One region of the Actinospica acidiphila genome, then DNA from elsewhere that is predicted to be linked to it. Evidence: riboswitches for the same ligand, from Rfam matches in the RefSeq annotation. Region 1 holds a riboswitch; each other region holds the start of a gene.
What was found. Region 1 has a riboswitch for cobalamin ahead of metE (5-methyltetrahydropteroyltriglutamate--homocysteine S-methyltransferase). Riboswitches for the same ligand answer to the same signal wherever they lie in the genome.
Positions count from the first base shown of each region.

Region 2: another riboswitch for cobalamin. It lies ahead of HXP48_RS07450 (energy-coupling factor ABC transporter permease); the one in region 1 lies ahead of metE (5-methyltetrahydropteroyltriglutamate--homocysteine S-methyltransferase).
Region 3: another riboswitch for cobalamin. It lies ahead of HXP48_RS10880 (ribonucleoside-diphosphate reductase subunit alpha); the one in region 1 lies ahead of metE (5-methyltetrahydropteroyltriglutamate--homocysteine S-methyltransferase).

Region 1 covers NZ_JABZEM010000002.1:616,779-624,168, forward strand. The annotation lists gene tsaD (tRNA (adenosine(37)-N6)-threonylcarbamoyltransferase complex transferase subunit TsaD) at 1-885, shown strand, start outside; gene HXP48_RS02890 (GNAT family N-acetyltransferase) at 885-1,457, shown strand; gene alaS (alanine--tRNA ligase) at 1,474-4,116, shown strand; cobalamin riboswitch at 4,223-4,419, shown strand; gene metE (5-methyltetrahydropteroyltriglutamate--homocysteine S-methyltransferase) at 4,597-6,915, shown strand; gene HXP48_RS02905 ((2Fe-2S)-binding protein) at 6,985-7,390, opposite strand, start outside.
Region 2 covers NZ_JABZEM010000002.1:1,672,827-1,680,216, reverse strand. The annotation lists gene HXP48_RS07470 (MFS transporter) at 1-535, opposite strand, end outside; gene HXP48_RS07465 (energy-coupling factor ABC transporter ATP-binding protein) at 643-1,503, opposite strand; gene cbiQ (cobalt ECF transporter T component CbiQ) at 1,500-2,249, opposite strand; gene HXP48_RS07455 (energy-coupling factor ABC transporter substrate-binding protein) at 2,257-2,643, opposite strand; gene HXP48_RS07450 (energy-coupling factor ABC transporter permease) at 2,640-3,350, opposite strand; cobalamin riboswitch at 3,381-3,563, opposite strand; gene HXP48_RS07445 (ABC transporter substrate-binding protein) at 3,755-5,347, shown strand; gene HXP48_RS07440 (ABC transporter permease) at 5,391-6,359, shown strand; gene HXP48_RS07435 (ABC transporter permease) at 6,356-7,246, shown strand.
Region 3 covers NZ_JABZEM010000002.1:2,510,276-2,517,665, forward strand. The annotation lists gene nagB (glucosamine-6-phosphate deaminase) at 203-988, shown strand; gene HXP48_RS10860 (GntR family transcriptional regulator) at 1,147-1,911, shown strand; gene HXP48_RS10865 (DUF3311 domain-containing protein) at 2,146-2,367, shown strand; gene mctP (monocarboxylate uptake permease MctP) at 2,364-3,992, shown strand; gene HXP48_RS10875 (GNAT family N-acetyltransferase) at 4,073-4,576, shown strand; cobalamin riboswitch at 4,626-4,796, shown strand; gene HXP48_RS10880 (ribonucleoside-diphosphate reductase subunit alpha) at 4,922-7,285, shown strand; gene HXP48_RS10885 (ribonucleotide-diphosphate reductase subunit beta) at 7,342-7,390, shown strand, end outside.

The DNA.
Region 1 (7,390 bases):
CTGCGCCCGGTCGTCCGGCAGGCGCTGGAGCAGGCGGGGCTGCGGCTGGCCGACATCGGGGCCGTCGCCGTGACCACCGGCCCGGGTCTGTCCGGCGCGCTCCAGGTCGGCCTGGCCGGCGCGAAGGGCATCGCGTACGCGCTCGGTGTCCCGCTGTACGGCGTGCACCACCTGGCCGGGCATGTTGCCGCGGACACGCTGGAGCACGGGCCGCTGCCCGACCCGTGCATGGTGCTGATCGTCTCCGGCGGACACACGTCCCTCCTCCTCGTCCGCGACCTCGCCCGGGCCCCGATCACGCACCTCGGGGACACACTGGACGACGCGGCCGGGGAGTGTTTCGACAAGGTGGCGCGGGTCTTCGGGCTGCCGTATCCGGGCGGTCCGGCCATCGACCGGGCGGCGCGGACCGGGGATCCGCGCGCCGTGCCCTTCCCGCGCCCGCTGCCCGGCTCGTACGACTTCTCCTTCTCCGGCCTGAAGACGGCCGCCGCGCGCTGGGCGGAGGGACACGCGGAACGCGAGCTGCCGGTGGCGGACGGCGCGGCCTCGCTCCAGGAGGCCGTCGCCGACGTCCTGACCCGCAAGGCGGTCGCCGCCTGCGTCGAGCACGGTGTGGGCACCCTGGTCGTGGTCGGCGGAGTCGCCGCCAACTCCCGGATGCGCTCGCTGGCCGAGGAGCGCTGCCGCGCGGCCGGGATCGAGCTGCGCGTGCCGCCGCTGCGCCTGTGCACCGACAACGGCGCGATGATCGCCGCCGTCGGCGACCTCCTGGTCCGGGCCGGAGCCGCACCGGCGCCGCTGGACGTGTCGATCGATCCGTCGGCGCCGCTGGAGTACGCCGCCCTGCACCCGGTCGCCATGGGGAAGGCGGTGGCGGCCTGATGACCACCGACATCCGCGTCCACACGGACGCCGAGCTCATCGCGCACACCGACGCGCTGCGCTCCGTCTACGTCGACGCCTTCTGCGCCCCGCCCTGGAACGAGGACGAGGAACGGGCGACGGAGTTCGCGGCACGGCTGCCGGCCGACGTGGAACGTTCCGGCTTCACAGCGGCGACCGCCGTACGCGACGGGGAGGTCATCGGCTTCGCGACCGCCTGGACCACTCCGACGCCCTTCCCCACCGACCGCTGCCACCCACAGGTTGCCGCCGGCCTGGGCCCCGCGCACACCGCGGACTGGCTGTGCGGAGCCCTGGAGATCGACGAACTGGCCGTCCGTACCGCCGCCCGCGGCACCGGACTCGCCGGTGACCTCCTCCAAGCGGTGACCGCGCACGCGCCCGAAGGACGGGCCTGGCTGCTGACCTCCGTCCAGAACAGCCGGGCCATGGCCTTCTATCGCCGCCAGGGCTGGACACAGGTCACCCATCCGTCCCCCGACGGCAAGGGCATCGTCGTCTTCCTCGGCCCGCGCCACCCCGCCCGGTCCCTCGCCCCTCTCCCCCTGTAAGCCCCGGAGCCCCGCCTTGCGTACCGCCGAGATCCGCAGCCGCTTCCTCGACTTCTTCGCCGAGCGCGGCCACACCGTCGTCCCCAGCGCCCCGCTGCCCACCCCCGATCCGACCCTGCTGTTCGTCAACGCCGGCATGGTCCCCTTCAAGCCGTACCTGACCGGCGAGGTGCCGGCGCCGTGGCCGCGGGCGACCAGCGTGCAGAAGTGCGTGCGCACCCTGGACATCGAGGAGGTCGGCCGCACCACCCGGCACGGCTCCTTCTTCCAGATGAACGGCAACTTCTCCCTCGGCGACTACTTCAAGGAGGAGGCGATCGCCTTCGCCTGGGAACTGTCGACGGCCCAGGTCGCCGAGGGCGGCTACGGACTCGACCCGGACCGCATCTGGGTAACCGTCCATCACAGCGACGACGAGTCCCGGCGTCTGTGGCGCAGGATCGCAGACCTGCCGGACGAGCGGATCGTGGCCCGTGGCGACGAGGACAACTTCTGGTCCATGGGCGTACCCGGGCCGTGCGGCCCGTGCTCGGAGCTGTACTACGACCGCGGCCCGGCCCTCGGCCGCGCGGGCGGCCCCGCGGTCGACGAGGACCGGTACATGGAGTTCTGGAACCTCGTCTTCATGCAGTACGAGCGCGGCGAGGGACCCGGCAAGTCCGGCTACCCGATCCTCGGCGAACTCCCCCGCCGCAACATCGACACCGGCATGGGCCTGGAACGCATGGCCACCCTCCTCCAGGGCGTCGACAACCTCTACGAGACCGACGAGACCCGCCCGGTCCTGGACCGCGCCGCCGCCCTGGCCGAGATGCGCTACGGCGCGGACGCCGAGGCGGACGTGCGCCTGCGGGTCGTCGCCGACCACGTCCGCACCGCCCTGATGCTGATGGCCGACGGCACCGTACCCGGCAACGAGGGCCGCGGATACGTACTGCGCCGCATCCTGCGCCGAGCCGTCCGCTCGATGCGTCAACTCGGCTACGGCGACCCGGCGCTGCCCGACCTGCTCGCCGTCGCCCGCGACTGCATGGCACCCAGCTACCCGGAGGTGGCCGAGGCGTACGACCGGATCGCCGACCGCGCGGCGAGCGAGGAGGACGCCTTCCGCGCCACCCTGCGGCAGGGCACGACCGTCCTGGACACGGCGGTGGCGAAGGTGAAGGAGGAAGGCGGCCGTTCGCTGCCCGGCGCCCAGGCGTTCCTCCTGCACGACACCTACGGCTTCCCCATCGACCTCACCCTGGAGATGGCCGCCGAGCAAGGCGTGGAGGTCGACCGCGAGGGCTTCACCACGCTCATGCGCGAGCAGCGGGAACGGGCCAGGGCCGACGCCCGTGCCCGCAAGACCGGCGGCACCGATCTCTCCGCGCTGCGCCCGGTCCTGGACACACACGGTCCGACGGACTGGCGCGCCTGGGACACCTTGGCGACCGATTCCCGCGTCCTGGCCGTTCTGGGCTCCTCGGGCCCGGCACCGGTGGCCCATGAGGGTGAGATCGTCACCGTCGTGCTGGACCGCACCCCGTTCTACGCCGAGTCCGGCGGCCAGGAAAGCGACGCGGGCCGCCTCTCCGGCACGTCGGTGGAGGCGGAGGTGCTGGACGTGCAGCGGCCCCTGCCAGGCTTGATCACCCACCAGGTCCGGGTCCTGTCGGGTGAATTGGCCACCGGGGAGGCGGTGCATGCCGCCGTCGACCCTGAATGGCGCCTCGGCGCACGCCAGGCCCACTCCGGCACCCACGTCCTGCACGCCGCCCTGCGCCAGGTCCTCGGCCCGGGCGCCCTACAGTCAGGCTCCTACAACCGCCCCGGCTACCTTCGCCTGGACTTCCCCTGGCGCGGTGCCCTCTCCCCCGCCGTCCGCAGCGAGATCGAGGAGGCCGCCAACCAGGCCCTGCGCCGCGACCTGCCGGTCGGCGTGCGCTGGATGACGCTGCCGGAGGCCAGGGAACTGGGCGCGCTGGCCCTGTTCGACGAGACGTACGGCGAGAAGGTCCGCGTCGTGGAGATCGGCGGCGCCTGGTCACGTGAGCTGTGCGGCGGCACCCACGTCGAGCACGCCTCGCAGATCGGCACGGTCGCGCTGACCTCGGAGTCATCGGTCGGCGCCGGCATGCGCCGCCTGGAAGCCGCGGTAGGCGTCGAGGGCTTCGGCTACCTGGCCCGCGAACGCGACCTGGTGACCCGCATCGCCGAGCAGCTCCAGGCACCGCGTACCGAACTCCCCGACCGTATCGCCGGGTTGCTGGACCGGCTGAAGTCCGCCGACCGGGAGAACCAGCGGCTCCGTGAGCAGGCCGACCGGGCCCGTGCGAGCGACCTCGCGGCCGACGCCACCGACGTCGACGGCACCCTGGTGGTCACCGCCATCACGGACGGCGATGCCCGGGCCCTCGCCATCGCCGTACGCGACCGCCTGCCCGCCGCCCGGCCCGGTGCGGTGGTCATCGGCACATCCGCCGGTGACCGGGCGACGCTGGTGGCCGCGGTGAACGGCGCGGCCCGGAGCGCGGGGCGGGACGCTTCGGCCCTGGTGAAGCGCCTGCTCGACGGCAGGGGCGGCGGCTCACCCGAACTGGCCCAAGGCGGCGGGATCCCGGTCGAACGACTCCCGGACGCCCTCGCCTCGGTCCCCGCCCTGCTCACCGGCGCCTGACCGGGGAGCGCGGCCCCAGCGCCCTCCGGGCGCGTGACATGGGTCACCGCCCGGATCACGGACGTCCGCGTCCCTGACGGAACGACTGCCCGTAGGCTGCCCGCAGCAGCTGGTTCGCCCCGTCCTCCAGGCGGGGTGTCGCAAGAGGGAACCCGGTGAAAATCCGGGACTGCCCCGCAGCGGTGAGCGGGAACGACCGCCGTCATACGCACTGGGTCCGAGGTACCGGGCCCGGGAAGCGACGGCCAGTAGGTGTCCTCCAACGACGAGGACGTGCCCGCGAGTCCGAAGACCTGCCAACTGCCCGCGCGCGAACCGTCGTGCGCGGACATCCCGGTGACCTCGAGGGCGGGTCGGCGTACATATCAGGCGGACGGCCCTGCCTTGTCGCGCGGCGTCGCTCACGCCCGGTGTGTCACCCCTTCGCGTTCTCGTCCCGTCTCCGGGATCTCAGGGATTCATCTCGCGAAGGAGATCTCCGTGACAGCGAAGTCCGCAGCCGCGGCGGCACGGGCCACCGTGTACGGCTACCCCCGCCAGGGACAGAACCGGGAACTGAAGAAGGCCGTCGAGGGCTACTGGAAGGGCCGTGTCACCGCCGACGCCCTCCGCGCCACCGCCCGCGAACTGCGCCGGAGGAACTGGCTGCAGTTGGCCGCCGCGGGCATCGACGAGGTGCCGACCGGCGACTTCTCGTACTACGACCACGTCCTGGACACCACGGTCATGGTCGGGGCGATCCCCGAACGCCACCGCACCGCTGTGACCGGCGACGCCCTGGACGGCTACTTCGCCATGGCGCGCGGTACCCAGGAGGTGGCACCGCTGGAGATGACCAAGTGGTTCGACACCAACTACCACTACCTCGTCCCGGAACTGGGCCCCGACTCCGCGTTCACCGCCGACTCCGCCAAGCAGGTCGGTGAGCTGAAGGAGGCCCTCGCGCTCGGCCTGACCGCCCGGCCCGTCCTCGTCGGTCCCGTCACCTACCTTCTGCTCGCCAAACCCGCCCCGGGCATGCCGGCGGACTTCGAGCCGCTCACCCTGCTGGACCGGCTGCTGCCCGTGTACGCCGAGGTCCTGGCCGACCTGCGGGCGGCGGGCGCGGAGTGGGTCCAGCTGGACGAGCCCGCCCTCGTCCAGGACCGCACCCCGGCCGAGCTGAACGCCGCCGAGCGCGCCTACCGTGACCTCGGCGGTCTAGCCGACCGGCCGAAGCTCCTGGTCGCCTCGTACTTCGACCGGCTCGGCGAGGCGCTGCCGATGCTGGCCAAGGCCCCGGTCGACGGTCTCGCCCTGGACTTCACCGGGGCGGCGGCCGCCAACCTGGATGCGCTGGCCTCCGCCGGCGGGCTGCCCGGCAAGCGGCTGGTCGCCGGTGTGGTCAACGGCCGCAACGTCTGGGTCAACGACCTCGCCGCCTCCCTGTCCACGCTCGGCACGCTGCTGGGCCTGGCCGACCGCGTCGACGTGTCCGCCTCCTGCTCCCTGTTGCACGTCCCCCTGGACACCGCCGCCGAACGGGACATCGAACCGCAGATCCTGCGCTGGCTCGCCTTCGCCAGGCAGAAGAGCGCCGAGGTCGTCACCCTCGCCAGGGGTCTCGCCCGGGGCACCGACGCCATCGCCGCCGACCTGGCGGCGAACCGTGCGGACCTCGCCTCCCGTGCCAACTCCCCCGTCACCCACGATCCGGCCGTCCGCGCCCGCGCCTCCGCGGTCACCGAGGCCGACGGGCGCCGTTCCCCGTCCTACGCGGAGCGCGCCGCCGCCCAGCGCGCCCACCTCGGGCTGCCGCTGCTGCCCACCACGACCATCGGCTCCTTCCCGCAGACCGGCGACCTGCGCGCCGCCCGCGCCGACCTGCGCGCCGGGCGGATCGACACAGCCGACTACGAGGAGCGGATCAAGGCGGAGATCCAGGAGGTCATCTCCTTCCAGGAGAAGACCGGCATCGACGTCCTCGTACACGGCGAACCCGAACGCAACGACATGGTCCAGTACTTCGCCGAGCGACTCACCGGCTACCTGGCCACGCAGCACGGCTGGGTCCAGTCCTACGGCACCCGCTACGTCCGCCCGCCGATCCTGGCCGGCGACATCTCCCGCCCCGAGCCGATGACGGTGCGCTGGACGTCCTACGCCCAGTCGCTCACCGAGAAGCCGGTCAAGGGCATGCTCACCGGGCCGGTCACCATGCTCGCCTGGTCCTTCGTCCGCGACGACCAGCCACTCGCCGACACCGCCCGCCAGGTCGCCCTCGCCCTGCGCGACGAGGTGCACGACCTGGAGGCCGCGGGCACGTCCGTCATCCAGGTGGACGAACCCGCCCTGCGCGAGACGCTGCCGCTACGCAGCGCCGACCGGGCCGGATACCTGGACTGGGCCACCGAAGCCTTCCGGCTCACCACGTCCGGCGTCCGCCCGGACACCCAGATCCACACCCACATGTGCTACGCCGAGTTCGGCGACATCGTCCAGGCCATCGACGACCTCGACGCCGACGTCATCAGCCTGGAGGCGGCCCGCTCCCGTATGCAGGTCGCCCACGAACTCGCCGCCCACGGCTACCCGCGCGAGGCCGGACCCGGCGTCTGGGACATCCACTCCCCGCGCGTCCCGAGCACCGACGAGGCCGCGGAACTCCTGCGCACCGGCCTCAAGGCCATCCCCGCCGAACGGCTCTGGGTCAACCCCGACTGCGGTTTGAAGACCCGCGCCTGGCCCGAGACCCGGGCCTCACTCGAACACCTGGTGACCGCCGCCCGCACCATCCGTGACGAGCTGTCCCGCTCCTGACCCCCGGCTCACCGGGCCGGACGCACGGCTTCCGGCCCGGTGAGCGGCACAGCCCGAAACGGATACACCTCATCGCAGGGCTGGGCGACGTACACCGCCGGCCAACCCGCAGTCACCGCACTTCGAGCCGTTCGGCGCGCGGTAGTAGAGACAGCAGCTTCGGCGGCGAAACGCGAGGTCGGGGCCGGTGAGCACGCCGGTGCCCGCCAGGCGCCCGGTGTCCAACAACTCGGTCGTGAGGTCGGTGAGCGGCCCGCGTACGGCGGGACGGAGCGCGAGCAGGGCGTGGGCCGCCCCGGCGAGCGCCGACGCCGAGTTGCCGTCCAGCAGACGCGGGGCGACCTTGACGCGCAGTCCGTCGGCCAGTGCCGACAGGTGACGGGTCACCTGCTGGTACAGGGCGCGGGCGGTACCGTCGTCGAGCCGGTCAGCGTGCCAGCCGGCCGGGCGGGGCACCCGGAGGGCCGGCCCGTCG
Region 2 (7,390 bases), 1.1 Mb from region 1:
ACATCGCGGCCGTCACCACGGCCACCGCCAGGAGGTGCCACTGGGCGGGGAACGCCGCGGCGGTGGCCGCCATGCCGGCCAGGCCGCCGATGACGGTGCCCAGGCTGAAGCATCCGTGCAGCGTGGGCAGGACCGGTCTGCCGGTGATCCGCTCGACGTCGGCGCCGTCCACGTTGATCGCCACCTCGCCCGCCCCGACCCCCAGGCCGAACAGGCACAGCCCCGCGGCGACCAGGGGCGCGGAGGCGAGGGCGGTGCCTCCGCCCACGACGACCACGCTCGCGACGACGAACAGCGTGCCGAGCGCCGTCACGGGCCTGGTCCCGAACCGGGACACGAATCGGCCGGAGCACAGGATGCCGGCCATGGAGCCGACGGACAGCCCGAACAGCACCAGCCCCATCTCCCCCGTGGACACCCCCAGACGGTCACGGACGTCGGGGGTGCGTGTGATCCACGAGGACATGGCGATGCCGTTGAGGAGGAAGAAGAGGTACAGCGCCCGGCGGCGTCGGCGTACGGCACGGTCGGTCACGGTGGGGCTCCGCCGGGAATGGTGAGAACGAGGGGCAGGCAGGCGATGATCCCGCTCACCCACCGAGTAGGAACAAATGTACACATCGGTCCGCCGGCGCCTTCGGCCTAGCCCGGCCGCCGGTCCCCGTGCTCCGGCAGGGCGGCCAGCGCCGCCAGTTCCTCCGGGGTGCGAGGGCCGACGTCCGCGGCGCCGGCCGGCCCTCGCGCCCGCAGGAACAGTCCGGCCGCCACACCCCACGGCAGTCTGAGCCCCGCCGCCGTGAGCAGGTCCCGCCGGGACAGCGTCTCCGCGACCGGCCCGGTGTGGGCGCCCGACGGCGTCAGCAGGGCCGCGTCGTCGGCCCAGCGCAGGGCGAGGTCCACGTCGTGCGTCGCCATCACCACCGTCGTGCCGCCCGCCCGCAGACCGTCCAGAGTGGCCAGCAGCCGTTCCTGGCCGTCGGGATCGAGGCCCGCCGTCGGCTCGTCCAGGATCAGCACCCGCGGCCGCATCGCGACCGCGCCCGCGATCGCCGTCCGTTTCCGCTGCCCGTACGACAGCAGATGCGTGGGCCGGTCGGCGAGCGCGGCGATGTCCAGCGCCTCCAGCGCCTCCGCGACCCGCGCACGCACCTCCCCGTCCGGCAGCCCCAGGTTCAGCGGCCCGAACGACACGTCCTGCCCCACGGACGCCGCGAACAACTGGTCGTCCGGGTCCTGCACCACCAGCTGCACGGTGGTGCGCAGCGCCGTCAGCCCCTTCCTGTCGTACCGCACCGCACGGCCCGACAGCCTCAACTCCCCTCCGTGCGGGCGCAGTCCGCCGCTCAGCAGCCGCATCAGGGTGGTCTTGCCGCTGCCGTTGCGCCCCAGCAGGGCCAGCGCCCTCCCCTCGCGCACCTCGAAGTCGAGCCCGGTGAACACCGGCGGCCCCTCCTCGTACGCGAAGGACACGTCCCGCAGTGCCACCAGCACGGATCCGCTCACGACAGGGGCCTTTCCAGTACGAAGGTGAGGGCGGCCAGCGCTGCCAGGAGCGTCACGCTCGCGGTCGTGAACCGGGCGGACACCCGGGCCTCCGGCACCAGCACGCGCAGGGCGCCGTCGTAGCCGCGGCCCGCGAGCCCCGTCTGCAGCCGCGCCGCACGGTCGAAGGACCGCACGAACGCGGTCGCGCCGAGCCCGCCGAGCGAACGCCAGGTGGCCGCACGGGTGGTGTGGCCGAGCCGCGCCGCCTGCGCCCGGTGCACCCGGCGCACCGAGTCCAGCAGCAGGAAGCTCATCCGGTACGTCACCAGCGCCACGTCCACGAGCGGCGCGGGCACCCCGGCGCGCACCAGGCGTGGCAGCAGGTCCGACATCGGCGTGGTGAACGCGAACAGCAGCACGCCCAGCGAGGCGGCCGAGGTGCGCAGCAGCAACTCCCCGGCGCGCAGGGGCCCGTCGGGGGCGGGCGACAGGAAACCGCCGGGCCCGCCCACCCGCATCAGCAGGGGCAGCGCCCCGGTGACGCAGAACCCCAGCGGCACCCGGTACGCCCGCCACAGCCGCCCGGCCGGCACCGCCGCCGGGCCGAGCAGCAGCACCAGCGCGGTGACCAGCACCAGCGCGGCGCCCGGCCACGGGGGCAGCGAGATCGCGAGGACGGTGAGGCCGAGACCGAGGACGGCCTTGTCCACGGGATGACGGCGGCGCCAGCGGCTGCTGTGCGCCGCCGCGTCGATCGGCAGCACGGGCCGGTCAGTCCCGTCCGCCGTCGGCGCCGGTGCGCGCCTCCGCGTCGGCGTCCTCCGCGTCCGCGTCCTGCGTGACGGCCCGCCCACGCGCCCGCGCCTCGCCCTGCCGGCGTCCGCGACGCAGCCCGAAGTAGTACGCCAGGACGCCCGCGCCGAGCGCGGCCTGGAGGGCGAACAGCGCCGACTCGATCTCCCCGGACGGCGGTTCGTACAGCGGTGAGAACCACGGCTCGTAGTCCGGGTCGATCTCGGTGATCGCGGTCTCCGCCTCGCCGTCCGCCCCGGTGAACGGTTCCTCCTTGTGGTCGCCGAGCCCCAGCGCCAGCGGGATCACGGCGAGGGCGGCCACGAGCAGCAGGAGCAGGGTGTTGATCTTCGCGTTGCGGCTCACCGGGTCACCGCCTCGGCCGACTCGGCCTGCTTGCCCCCGGCCGCCGAGGTGACCAGCACCCCGAGCCGGGTCAGCTCGCCCTTGCTGGACTGCACCAGCAGGCGCATCACCAGCACCGTCAGCAACCCCTCGCTGACCGCGAGCGGGATCTGCGTGACGGCGAAGATGGAGCCGAACTTCCCCAGCGCGCCCAGGAATCCGCTGCCCGGGTCGGGGAACGCCAGCGCGAGCTGGACGCTGGTCACGCAGTACGTCGACAGGTCGGCGACGAACGCGCCGCAGAACACCGCGCCCATCAGCGGCACGTCGTACCGGCGCAGCAGCCGGTAGACGGCGTATCCGGCCCAGGGCCCGACGATCGCCATGGAGAAGACGTTGGCGCCGAGCGTGGTGAGCCCTCCGTGGGCGAGCAGCAGCGCCTGGAACAGCAGGGTGATGGTCCCGAGCACCGCCATGACCGGCGGCCGGAACAGGATCGCGCCCAGCCCGGTCCCGGTGGGGTGGGAGCAACTCCCGGTCACGGAGGGCAGTTTCAGCGCGGACAGGACGAACGTGAACGCTCCCGACGCGCCCAGCAGCAGCGTGCTCTCGGGGTGCTCTCTGACGTCACGGATGAGCGACCGGGCTCCGTGGACGACGAACGGCGCCGACGCGACGCCCCAGGCGACCGCGTGCGCCGGAGGCAGGAAACCCTCGGCAATGTGCATGGCTCAGCAGACCCTCTCCAGCACCTCGTGGATGGTTGACGCGCCTTGGCCGGTCTCCTGGCTGACGGGTACCACCGCCCGTGCTCCGCCTTCCCGGGTCCTTGAGGACCCAGTGGCTGCCCGTGAGGGCCGGAGCCGGACTTCCCGATCACAGTGGCGAGGGCCGCACCGGTATCGCACCGATTTCCCGTCACCAAGGCGTGGTGACAGTAGTCCCCGTCGCGGCCCGGTGACAAGCGGCGGCGGGGGCGCGCGGAGGGCGCCCGGCGGCTCGGACCCCGGCGCACACCTGCGCGTTCGGGCGGCCCGGCAACCCCGGCGACTGGGGGGCCGCCGTTCTGGGCAAGGTCTTCCTGCAACTAATATGCAAGAGCTATTTTCCAGCAACAGGGATGTGAGGTTCGATGACGACCCGACGACGCATACGGGGCGCCGCCGCCGTGCTGGCGACGGCCGCGGCGGTCTCCGCCTGCTCGGCGCCGGGCTCCGGCACCGCGGACGGCGCGGCGGCCGGCGAGTCCGTGGTGATCGGCGTCTCCACCGAGCCCGACACCCTCAGCCCGCTCCTCGGCTACGGCAAGGACGGCAACTCCAAGCTGTTCGACGGCCTCCTCGCCCGCACCGCCGACATGACCCTGGAACCCGCGCTGGCCAGGGCACTTCCGCGGATCACGGACGGCGGACGCACCTACACGTACACCCTGCGCGAGGGCGTGAAGTTCAGCGACGGCAAGCCGCTGACCGCGCGGGACGTCGTCTTCACCTACCGCACGGTCCTCGACGAGGACACCAACAACACCGCCAGGAGCGAACTCGCGGCCGTCAAGGACGTCCGGGCGGTGGGCGACGACACGGTCGTCTTCACCCTCCACCACCCCTACGCGCCGTTCGCCGCCCGCACGGTCCTGCCGATCGTGCCCGAGCACGTCGCCGGCGAGCAGGACCCCAACACCGGCGCCTTCAACACGAAGCCCGTCGGCACCGGACCGTACGTCCTCGTCGACTGGCGCAAGGGCGAGAAGCTCACCTTCAAGGCCAACCCGCACTACTGGGGCGGCACCCCGAAGGTGAAGAAGCTCACCATGGCGATCGTCTCCGACGACGACGTCCGCGCCACCCGGCTCCGCTCCGGCGACCTCGACGGCGCGGTCCTCCCGCCCAACCTCGCCGCCACCTTCAAGAGCGACGACGACAAGAAGACCTACCGGGCCACCTCCTACGACGTCCGCGTCGTCACCCTCCCCAGCGGCAACCCCGTCACCGGCGACACCGCGATCCGCCGCGCCCTCGACCTCGCCGTCGACCGGCAGGCCATGGTCGACAAGATCCTCGACGGCGCCGGCCGCCCCGCCTACGGCCCGCTGCCCGTCGACGACCCGTGGTTCGCCGAGGACACCGAGCGCCCGCGCGACCTCGCCGCGGCCGGCCGCATCCTCGACGCCGCCGGCTGGACGAAGGGCGGGGACGGCATCCGCGCCAAGGACGGCCGCCCCGCCCGCTTCACGCTGTACTACCCCTCCGGCGACAAGGTCCGTCAGGACCACGCCCTCGCCTACGCCTCCGACGCCAAGAAGGCCGGCATCGACGTCCGGGTGGAGAGCGCCACCTGGGAGGTCATCGAGCCCCGCATGAACCGGGACGCCGTCCTCGCGGGCTTCGGCAGCACCGGCGACCCGGACTTCGGGCTCTACACGATGCTGCACTCCTCCCTCGCCGGCGACGGCTTCAACAACATGGCCCACTACGACAACCCGGCCGTCGACCGCGCCCTGGAGACAGGCCGCCGCAGCCAGGACCCGGAGACCCGCAAGGCCGCCTACGACGCCCTGCAGCGCGCCCTCGTGAAGGACCCCGGCTACACCTTCCTCACCCACATCGACCACCTGTACGTGCTCGCCGACCGCTGGAAGGGCCTCACCACCCAGACCGAACCGCACGAACACGGCTTCGCCGCCGGACCCTGGTGGAACGTCGAGGACTGGCAGCCCGCGGCATGACCCACGCCCCCGGCGGGCCACGACCCGCGTCCCCTGGCGCCCGATGGCACGGCTCACCGCGCGCCGCGCGCTGCACGCCGTGCCGGTGCTCCTCGTCGTCACGTTCGGCGTGTTCGCCGTCGCCGCCGCGTCCCCGTTCGACCCGGTGAGGGCGTACGCGGGCACGGCCGCGCTCGGCGCCGACCAGGAGACCCTGGACCGGCTGCGGGAGAACCTCGGCGTGGACCGGCCGTTCACCGCCCGCTGGTGGGACTGGCTGACCTCCGCCCTCGGCGGCGACCTCGGCCAGTCCGCGGTGATGCGGCAGCCGGTGGCCGAGGTCATCGGCGAACGGCTGCTGTGGTCCACGCTGCTGTGCGCCGTCGCGTTCGCCGCCGCCGTCCTGCTCGGCACGCTCCTCGGCGTGCTCGCCGCCCGCCGCCCCGGCTCCCTCACGGACCGCGCGGTCACCTCCGCCGCCTACGTCCTGGAGGCCGCCCCGGTCTTCTGGATCGCGCTCCTCGCGGTGTGGCTGTTCGCCCTCCAGCTGGACGTCCTCCCGGCGGGCGGCCTCACCGACACCGGCAGCGACCGGGTCACCTTCGGCGGCCTGACCGAGCACCTGATCCTCCCCGCCGGCGTCCTCGCCGTCTCCCAGCTGCCTTGGTTCACGCTCTACGTCCGGCAGGGCGTCGGCGACGCGCTCGCGGAGGACCCCGTGCGCGGGGCGAGGGCGCGCGGCCTCAGCGAACGCACCGTGCTGCTCGGCCACGCCCTGCGCTCCGGGCTGCTGCCGGTGCTCACCCTCATCGGCTCCCGCGTGCCGGAACTCATCACGGGCGCGCTGCTGGTGGAGACCGTCTTCAGCTGGCCCGGCATCGCCTCGGCCACCGTGGAGGCCGCCACCGCGGTCGACTTCCCGCTGCTCGCCGCGCTCACCACGCTCGCCACCGCCGCCGTGCTCGCCGGCAACCTGCTCGCCGACCTGCTCTACGGGCTGATCGACCCGAGGGTGAAGCTGGAGGAGATGTGACGACCGACGTCGACGTGGCGGACACGAAGCCGGCCTGGCGCGCGCACGGCGCCGCCCGCCGCTCCACACACGCCCTGCGGCTGCGCGTCTCCGCCACCCTGGTCGCCGTGACCGTGCTGGCCGTGCTGCTGGTCCCGCCGCTGGTCCAGCTCGACCAGCAGGCCGTCGACCTGGCCGCCAAGCTGCGACCGCCCAGCTGGGCACACCTGTTCGGCACCGACGACGTGGGCCGCGACCTGCTGCTGCGCTGCGTCTACGGGCTGCGGGTGTCGCTGCTGGTGGGCGTGGTCGCCGCGCTCACCGCCACCGTGATCGGCACGGCCGTGGGGGCCGCCGCCGGGGCGCTGGGCGGCCGGGCCGACCGCCTGGTGATGCGGCTGGTCGACACCCTGTCCTCCGTACCGCACCTGCTGCTCGGCATCTTCATCGTGGCCATGTTCCGGCCGGGCGTCTGGCCGGTGGTGATCTCCGTCGCCCTCACGCACTGGCTGTCCACCGCGCGCATCGTCCGCGCGGAGGTGCTGTCGCTGCGGTCCCGGCCGTTCGTCGACGCCGCCGTGTCCGGCGGGGCGAGCCGGTGGCGGGTGACCGTACGCCACCTGCTGCCGGGCGTGCTGCCGCAGGCCGGTCTCGCCGCCGTGCTGATGGTGCCGCACGCCATGTGGCACGAGTCGGCCCTGTCCTTCCTGGGCCTCGGCCTGCCCACCCACACCGCGAGCCTCGGCACGCTCATCCAGGGCGCCCGGGGCTCCCTCCTCGCCGGCCAGTGGTGGCCCACCCTCTTCCCGGGCCTGTTCCTGATCCTCCCCACCCTGGCGATCGCTGGCCTGGCGGGCGTCTGGCGCGAACGGATCAATCCCCGCCGCCGATCGGAGCTGATGCTGTGACCGCGAAGGACGCGTCGACGTCGACGTCGACGGCTGTGACGGAACCGGGCGCGGGGGGTGCCTCACGGGTGCCGGCGCCCGACGCCTCGGTCCCGCGCACGGCAGGCGGCGGGGAGGCCGGTACGGCTCCGTCCGTCCCGACGA
Region 3 (7,390 bases), 1.9 Mb from region 1:
ACCCGACAGGAGTGTGCGCGGGGCCGGTCGGACGCCACGTTTTCGGGGCACCCGGGGCGCGGGGAGCGGTTTCGGTACGGGTGCCGGTTTCGCCTCGGCGGGCGGGCGGCCCTCTGCTAGATTGAGATTGGTCTAAACCACATGGCCCCGGTGCTCCGGGGTCCGTCCCAGTCGAGTCCACCGGAAGATCGGCAGGCCCACCGTGGAAGTTGTCATCGTTGCGGACGCCAAGGCGGGAGGCGAGCTCGTCGCCGAGGCCATGGCACAGCTGCTGCGACGCAAGCCCGACGCCCTCCTCGGCGTGGCGACCGGTTCCACGCCGCTTCCCGTCTACGAGGCACTGGCCGCCAAGGTCCGCTCAGGCGCCGTGGACACCTCCCGGGCGCGGGTGGCCCAGCTCGACGAGTACGTGGGGCTGCCCGCCGACCACCCCGAGTCCTACCGCTCCGTGGTGAAGCGCGAGGTCCTCGAACAGCTCGGCATCCCGATGGACGCCTTCCTCGGTCCCGACGGCACGGCCGAGGACGTGCAGGCCGCGTGCGAGCGCTACGACCGTGAGCTGGCCGAGGCCGGCGGCGTGGACCTCCAGCTGCTCGGCATCGGCACCGACGGGCACATCGGCTTCAACGAGCCGTGCTCCTCGCTCGCCTCGCGCACCCGGATCAAGACGCTGACGGAGCAGACCCGGGTGGACAACGCCCGCTTCTTCGACGGCGACATCGACCAGGTGCCGCACCACGTCATCACCCAGGGCATCGGCACCATCCTGGAGGCCCGGCACCTGGTGCTGCTGGCCACCGGCGAGGGCAAGGCGGACGCGGTCGCCGCCACCGTCGAGGGCCCGGTCGCCGCGGTGTGCCCGGCGTCCGCGCTCCAGCTGCACCCGCACGCCACCGTGGTGGTCGACGAGGCGGCCGCCTCCAAGCTGAAGCTCGCCGACTACTTCCGCCACGCCTACGTCAACAAGCCGGAGTGGCAGGGCATCTGACCACCGCCCGTGGTCTGGACCATCACTGGTCACAGGGGTATACAAAAGGGATCACGGAGCGCGCGAGGGGCCCGCCCCCGCCCGGAGCCGTGCCACGATGTCAGCCGTGGCCGACGGTCTGTCGGCCGCTTCGGCAGCCGGAGCCGGGAAGGCAGAGCATGAGCACCGACGTCAGCAGTACGGAGAACGAGGGTGGGACCGCGGTCCGTACGGCACGCGTGCCTAAGTACTACCGGCTGAAGAAGCATCTGCTCGACATGACCGAGACGGCGCCCCCCGGCACCCCGGTCCCGCCCGAGCGCACGCTGGCGGCCGAGTTCGACACCTCCCGCACCACCGTGCGCCAGGCGCTCCAGGAACTGGTGGTCGAGGGACGTCTGGAGCGCATCCAGGGCAAGGGCACCTTCGTCGCCAAGCCCAAGGTGTCCCAGGCGCTCCAGCTCACCTCGTACACCGAGGACATGCGCGCGCAGGGCCTGGAGCCGACCTCGCAGCTCCTCGACCTCGGGTACATCACGGCAGACGACCGGCTGGCCGGGCTGCTCGACATCACCGCCGGCGGCCGTGTGCTGCGCATCGAGCGGCTGCGCATGGCCAACGGCGAGCCCATGGCCATCGAGACCACCCACCTCAGCGCCAAGCGCTTCCCGGCGCTGCGCCGCAGCCTGACCAAGTACACGTCTCTCTACACGGCCCTCGCCGAGGTGTACGACGTCCATCTCGCGGAGGCCGAGGAGACCATCGAGACGTCCCTGGCCACGCCGCGCGAGGCGGGCCTGCTCGGCACCGACGTGGGCCTGCCGATGCTGATGCTGTCCCGGCACTCGCTGGACCGGGGCGGGCAGCCCGTGGAGTGGGTGCGGTCGGTGTACCGGGGCGACCGGTACAAGTTCGTCGCGCGCCTCAAGCGCCCCCAGGACTGACGGACAGCCGCCGACGTCACCGCAAAACCCGACAGACCGGGTGGTTGACAGGATTTTCGTTGCTGTTGCCTTGCGGTTGCGCTGCTGCTGCATACCGCCCCTCTTACGGGGGGTTACGACCGCCCCGCGCCCTCACCTACATTGCCGCGAGCCAACGTCGGCGATCAGTGAGGGGACGGGAGCCGTCTGATGTCGCAAACCCCGCAAACAACACCAGGGCCGGTGGTGACGCCCATGCGCGTCGTCATCGGCCTCTGTCTGCTCGCACCATTCGTCGCCATGCTGTGGGTCGGGTCCTACGCCAAGACCGACCCGGTGTTCATCGGCATCCCGTTCTTCTACTGGTACCAGATGCTGTGGGTGCTGATCTCGACCGCGCTCACGATGATCGCGTACAAGCTCTGGCAGCGTGACCAGCGCGCCCGCTCCGCCGCGAAGGGTGGTGCCGAGCAGTGAACGACGGCGTGAACGGCGTGGCACTCGCCGTCTTCATCTTCTTCTTCGTGCTCGTCACCGTGATGGGCTTCCTGGCCGCACGCTGGCGCAAGGCCGCCAACGAGCACACTCTCGACGAATGGGGCCTGGGCGGGCGGTCGTTCGGCACCTGGGTCACCTGGTTCCTGCTCGGCGGCGACCTGTACACCGCGTACACCTTCGTGGCCGTCCCGGCGGCGATCTACGCGGCGGGCGCGGCCGGCTTCTTCGCGGTGCCGTACACGATCCTCGTGTATCCGCTGATCTTCACCTTCCTGCCCCGGCTGTGGTCGGTGTCGCACAAGCACGGCTATGTGACGACGTCCGACTTCGTGCGCGGGCGGTTCGGCTCGAAGGGGCTGTCGCTGGCCGTCGCGGTCACCGGCATCCTGGCGACGATGCCGTACATCGCGCTGCAACTGGTCGGCATCCAGGCCGTGCTGGACGTGATGGGCGTCGGCGGCGGCGAGAACACCAACTGGTTCATCAAGGACCTGCCGCTGCTCCTCGCCTTCGGTGTGCTGGCCGCGTACACCTACTCGTCGGGGCTGCGGGCGCCCGCGCTGATCGCGTTCGTCAAGGACACGCTGATCTACATCGTGATCGCGGTGGCGATCATCTACATCCCGATCAAACTGGGCGGGTTCGACGAGATCTTCGCCTCCGCGCAGGAGGCGTACAGCGAGACCAACCCGGCCACCGGTGCCCCGCGCGGCGCCCTGGTGCCGGGCGAGGCGGGCCAGTGGACGTACGCCACGCTGGCGCTGGGGTCGGCGCTCGCGCTGTTCATGTACCCGCACTCGATCACCGCGACGCTGTCCTCGCGCAGCCGTGAGGTGATCCGCCGCAACACCACGATCCTGCCGCTGTACTCGCTGATGCTGGGCCTGCTGGCGCTGCTCGGGTTCATGGCGATCGCGGCCGGGGTGAAGGTGCAGAACGGCCAGCTGGCCATCCCGCAGCTGTTCGAGAACATGTTCCCGGACTGGTTCGCCGGGGTGGCTTTCGCGGCGATCGGCATCGGCGCGCTGGTGCCGGCGGCGATCATGTCGATCGCGGCGGCGAACCTGTTCACCCGCAACATCTACAAGGACTTCATCAAGCCGGACGCGACGCCCAAGCAGGAGACCGCGGTCTCCAAGATCGTGTCCCTGCTGGTGAAGGTGGGCGCGCTGGTCTTCGTCCTGACCATGGACAAGACCGTCGCGATCAACTTCCAGCTGCTGGGCGGCATCTGGATCCTGCAGACCTTCCCGGCGCTGGTGGGCGGCCTGTTCACCCGCTGGTTCCACCGCTGGGCGCTGATCGGCGGCTGGGCGGTCGGCATGATCTACGGCACGGTCGCCGCGTACGGGGTGGCGTCGCCGACGCAGAAGCACTTCGGCGGCTCCGCCAAGGAGATCCCGGGCATCGGGGAGATCGGCTACATCGGTCTCACCGCCTTCGTGATCAACGTGCTGGTCACGGTCGTCCTGACCTTCGTCATGCGGGCGGTCAAGGCGCCGGACGGCGTCGACGAGACCGAGCCGCGCGACTACACGGCGGACGCCGGCGACCCGGGCGTGCAGGTGGAGCTCCCGCCGGCCACGGCGGACAGCAAGCACTGACGCCGTTCACACGCAGGGCAGCGGGCCGCCGGTGGAAAACCGGCGGCCCGCTGTCGTGCCCGTGCGGCAGACTCCCCCGCATGGACATCGTCATCCGGCCGGCGACGCCCGGCGAGCACGCGGACCTCGGTGAGATCACCGCTCAGGCCTATCTCGGCGACGGGCTGCTGGACTTCGGGGAGTCCGACTCCTACCTGGACGAGCTGCGGGACGTGGGCAAGCGGGCGGCGGCCGCCGAGGTGCTGGTCGCCGTGGCGGACGGCGCGCTGCTGGGCGGGGTGACCTTCGTGCCCGGCCCCGGGCCCATGGCCGACATCGCGGAGCCCAGCGAGGCGGAGATACGGATGCTGGCCGTCTCCCCCGCCCACCGCGGCCGGGGCGCCGGTGAGGCCCTGGTGCGCGCCTGCGTCGACCGGGCGCGGGCGCTCGGCCGCACCCGCATGGTGCTGTCCACGCAGCGCACGATGCACTCCGCGCACCGGGTGTACGAGCGGCTGGGCTTCACGCGGGCCCCCGGGCGGGACTGGAACCCGCTGCCGGAGCTCGACGACATCATGCTGCTGGTCTACGAACTGACGCTCTGACGGCCGGGCGCAGCCCTTCCGTCCGACCCCACCATAACCCCAGCGCGACACAACATATGGGTCCGTCGGCGACACCCGGCACAAGATGTATGCTCATGCTCGCTGTCGCCGCAGGGGAATCCGGTGCGAATCCGGAACTGTCCCGCAACGGTGTACCCATGCCTGCCCACGGGCGCGCACGGGAGTCAGTCCGAGGACCTGCCGACAGTGCGCCCGGCCCTTCCGGTCCGGGTGCCCTGACGTCCGGGCCTCGCGGAATGGGCCGGTGGACGCGACGCCGCGTGCGTTCGTGTGCTGCCCCCTGCGCTCTTCGAGGCCCCCGTGCCGAGCGAGGGAGAGCCACACGTGACCATCGCGCCAGCCGATCCGGCTTCAGCGACCCGCGTGACCGAGGACAGTGACGGCCCCGGGGCCGCGCTGCTGCGGACCCTGACCCAGCTGACCGCCGACCTGCCCGACGCCGACGCCGGCCGGGTGGCCGCGGCCGCGCTGCGCGGCCGGTCCGCCTCCGCCGACGAGGCGGAGCTGCGGGACCTGGCCACCGAGGCGGCGGCCGGGCTGATCTCCGAGGACCCCGCCTACTCCCGGCTCGCCGCCCGGCTGCTCACCCTCGGCATCCGCGCCGAGGCCGCCTCGCAGGGCGTCACCTCGTTCACCGGCTCGGTGGCCGCCGGTCACCGGGAGGGCCTGATCGGCGACCGCACCGCCGCGTTCGTCCGGCTCCACGCGGCCCGTCTGGACGCGCTGGTCGACACGGACGCCGACGACCGGTTCGGCTACTTCGGCCTGCGCACCCTGCACAGCCGCTACCTGCTGCGCCACCCGGTCACCCGCAAGGTCGTCGAGACGCCCCAGCACTTCCTGCTGCGGGTGGCCTGCGGGCTCGCCGAGGACGAGAGCGAGCGGGCGCTGGAGGACGTCGCCGCGCTGTACGGGCTGATGAGCCGGCTGGACTACCTGCCCTCCTCCCCCACGCTGTTCAACTCCGGCACCCGCCACCCGCAGATGTCGTCCTGCTACCTCCTGGACTCCCCCAAGGACGAGCTGGACTCCCTCTACGAGCGCTACCACCAGGTCGCCCGCCTCTCGAAGCACGCCGGCGGCATCGGTCTGTCCTTCTCCCGCGTCCGCGCCCGGGGTTCGCTGATCCGCGGCACCAACGGGCACTCCAACGGCATCGTCCCGTTCCTGAAGACGCTGGACGCCTCGGTCGCCGCCGTGAACCAGGGCGGCCGGCGCAAGGGCGCCGCCGCGGTCTACCTGGAGACCTGGCACGCGGACGTCGAGGAGTTTCTGGAGCTGCGCGACAACACCGGTGAGGACGCCCGCCGTACGCACAATCTGAACCTGGCGCACTGGGTCCCGGACGAGTTCATGCGCCGGGTCGACGCAGACGCCCCATGGTCGCTGTTCTCCCCCGTCGACGTGCCCGAGCTGGTCGACCTGTGGGGCGAGGAGTTCGACGCGGCCTACCGAGCCGCCGAGGCGAAGGGCCTGGCCCGCAGGACGCTCCCGGCGCGCGAGCTGTACGGCCGGATGATGCGCACCCTCGCGCAGACCGGCAACGGCTGGATGACCTTCAAGGACACCGCCAACCGCACCGCCAACCAGACCGCCGAACCGGGTCACGTCGTCCACTCCTCCAACCTGTGCACGGAGATCCTGGAGGTCACCGACGACGGGGAGACGGCGGTCTGCAACCTCGGCTCGGTCAACCTCGCGGCCTTCGCGGGCCCGGACGGCATGGACTGGGAGCGCCTGGACGCGGCGGTCCGCACCGCCGTGACGTTCCTGGACCGGGTGGTCGACATCAACTTCTACCCGACCGGGGAGGCGTCCCGGTCCAACAGCCGCTGGCGCCCGGTGGGTCTGGGCGTGATGGGGCTGCAGGACGTGTTCTTCCGGCTGCGCGTGCCCTTCGACTCCCCCGAGGCGAAGGCGCTGTCCACCCGGATCGCCGAGCGCATCATGCTCGCCGCGTACGAGACGTCCGCCGGTCTCGCGGAGCGGCACGGTCCGCTGCCCGCCTGGGAGAAGACCCGCACCGCGCGGGGCGTGCTGCACCCCGACCACTACGGAGTCGAGCTCGCCTGGCCGGAGCGCTGGGAAGCACTGCGGTCGCGGATCGCCGCGACGGGCCTGCGCAACGCGCTGCTGCTGGCGATCGCGCCCACCGCGACCATCGCATCGATCGCGGGCGTGTACGAGTGCATCGAGCCGCAGGTGTCCAACCTGTTCAAGCGCGAGACGCTGTCCGGGGAGTTCCTCCAGGTCAACTCGTACCTGGTGGAGGACCTCAAGCGGCTGGGCGTGTGGGACGCGCGCACCCGTGAGGCGCTGCGCGAGGCGAACGGCTCGGTGCAGGACTTCGCGTGGATCCCCGAGGACGTACGGCGGCTGTACCGCACGGCGTGGGAGATCCCGCAGCGCGGCCTGATCGACATGGCCGCCGCCCGGACCCCGTTCCTGGACCAGGCGCAGTCGCTCAACCTGTTCCTGGAGACGCCGACCATCGGGAAGCTCTCCTCGATGTACGCCTACGCCTGGAAGCAGGGGCTGAAGACCACCTACTACCTGCGTTCCCGTCCGGCGACCCGGATCGCCCGCGCGGCCCGCGCCGCCGTACCCGTCCCCGTCCAGCAGCCGGCCGACCCCGAGGCCGTCGCCTGCTCCCTCGAGAACCCCGAATCCTGCGAGGCCTGCCAGTGACCACCAGCACGACCAAGAACCTGCTCGACCCCGGCTTCGAGCTGACCCTGCGCCCCATGCGCTACCCGGACTTCTACGAGCGCTACCGGGACGCGATCAAGAACA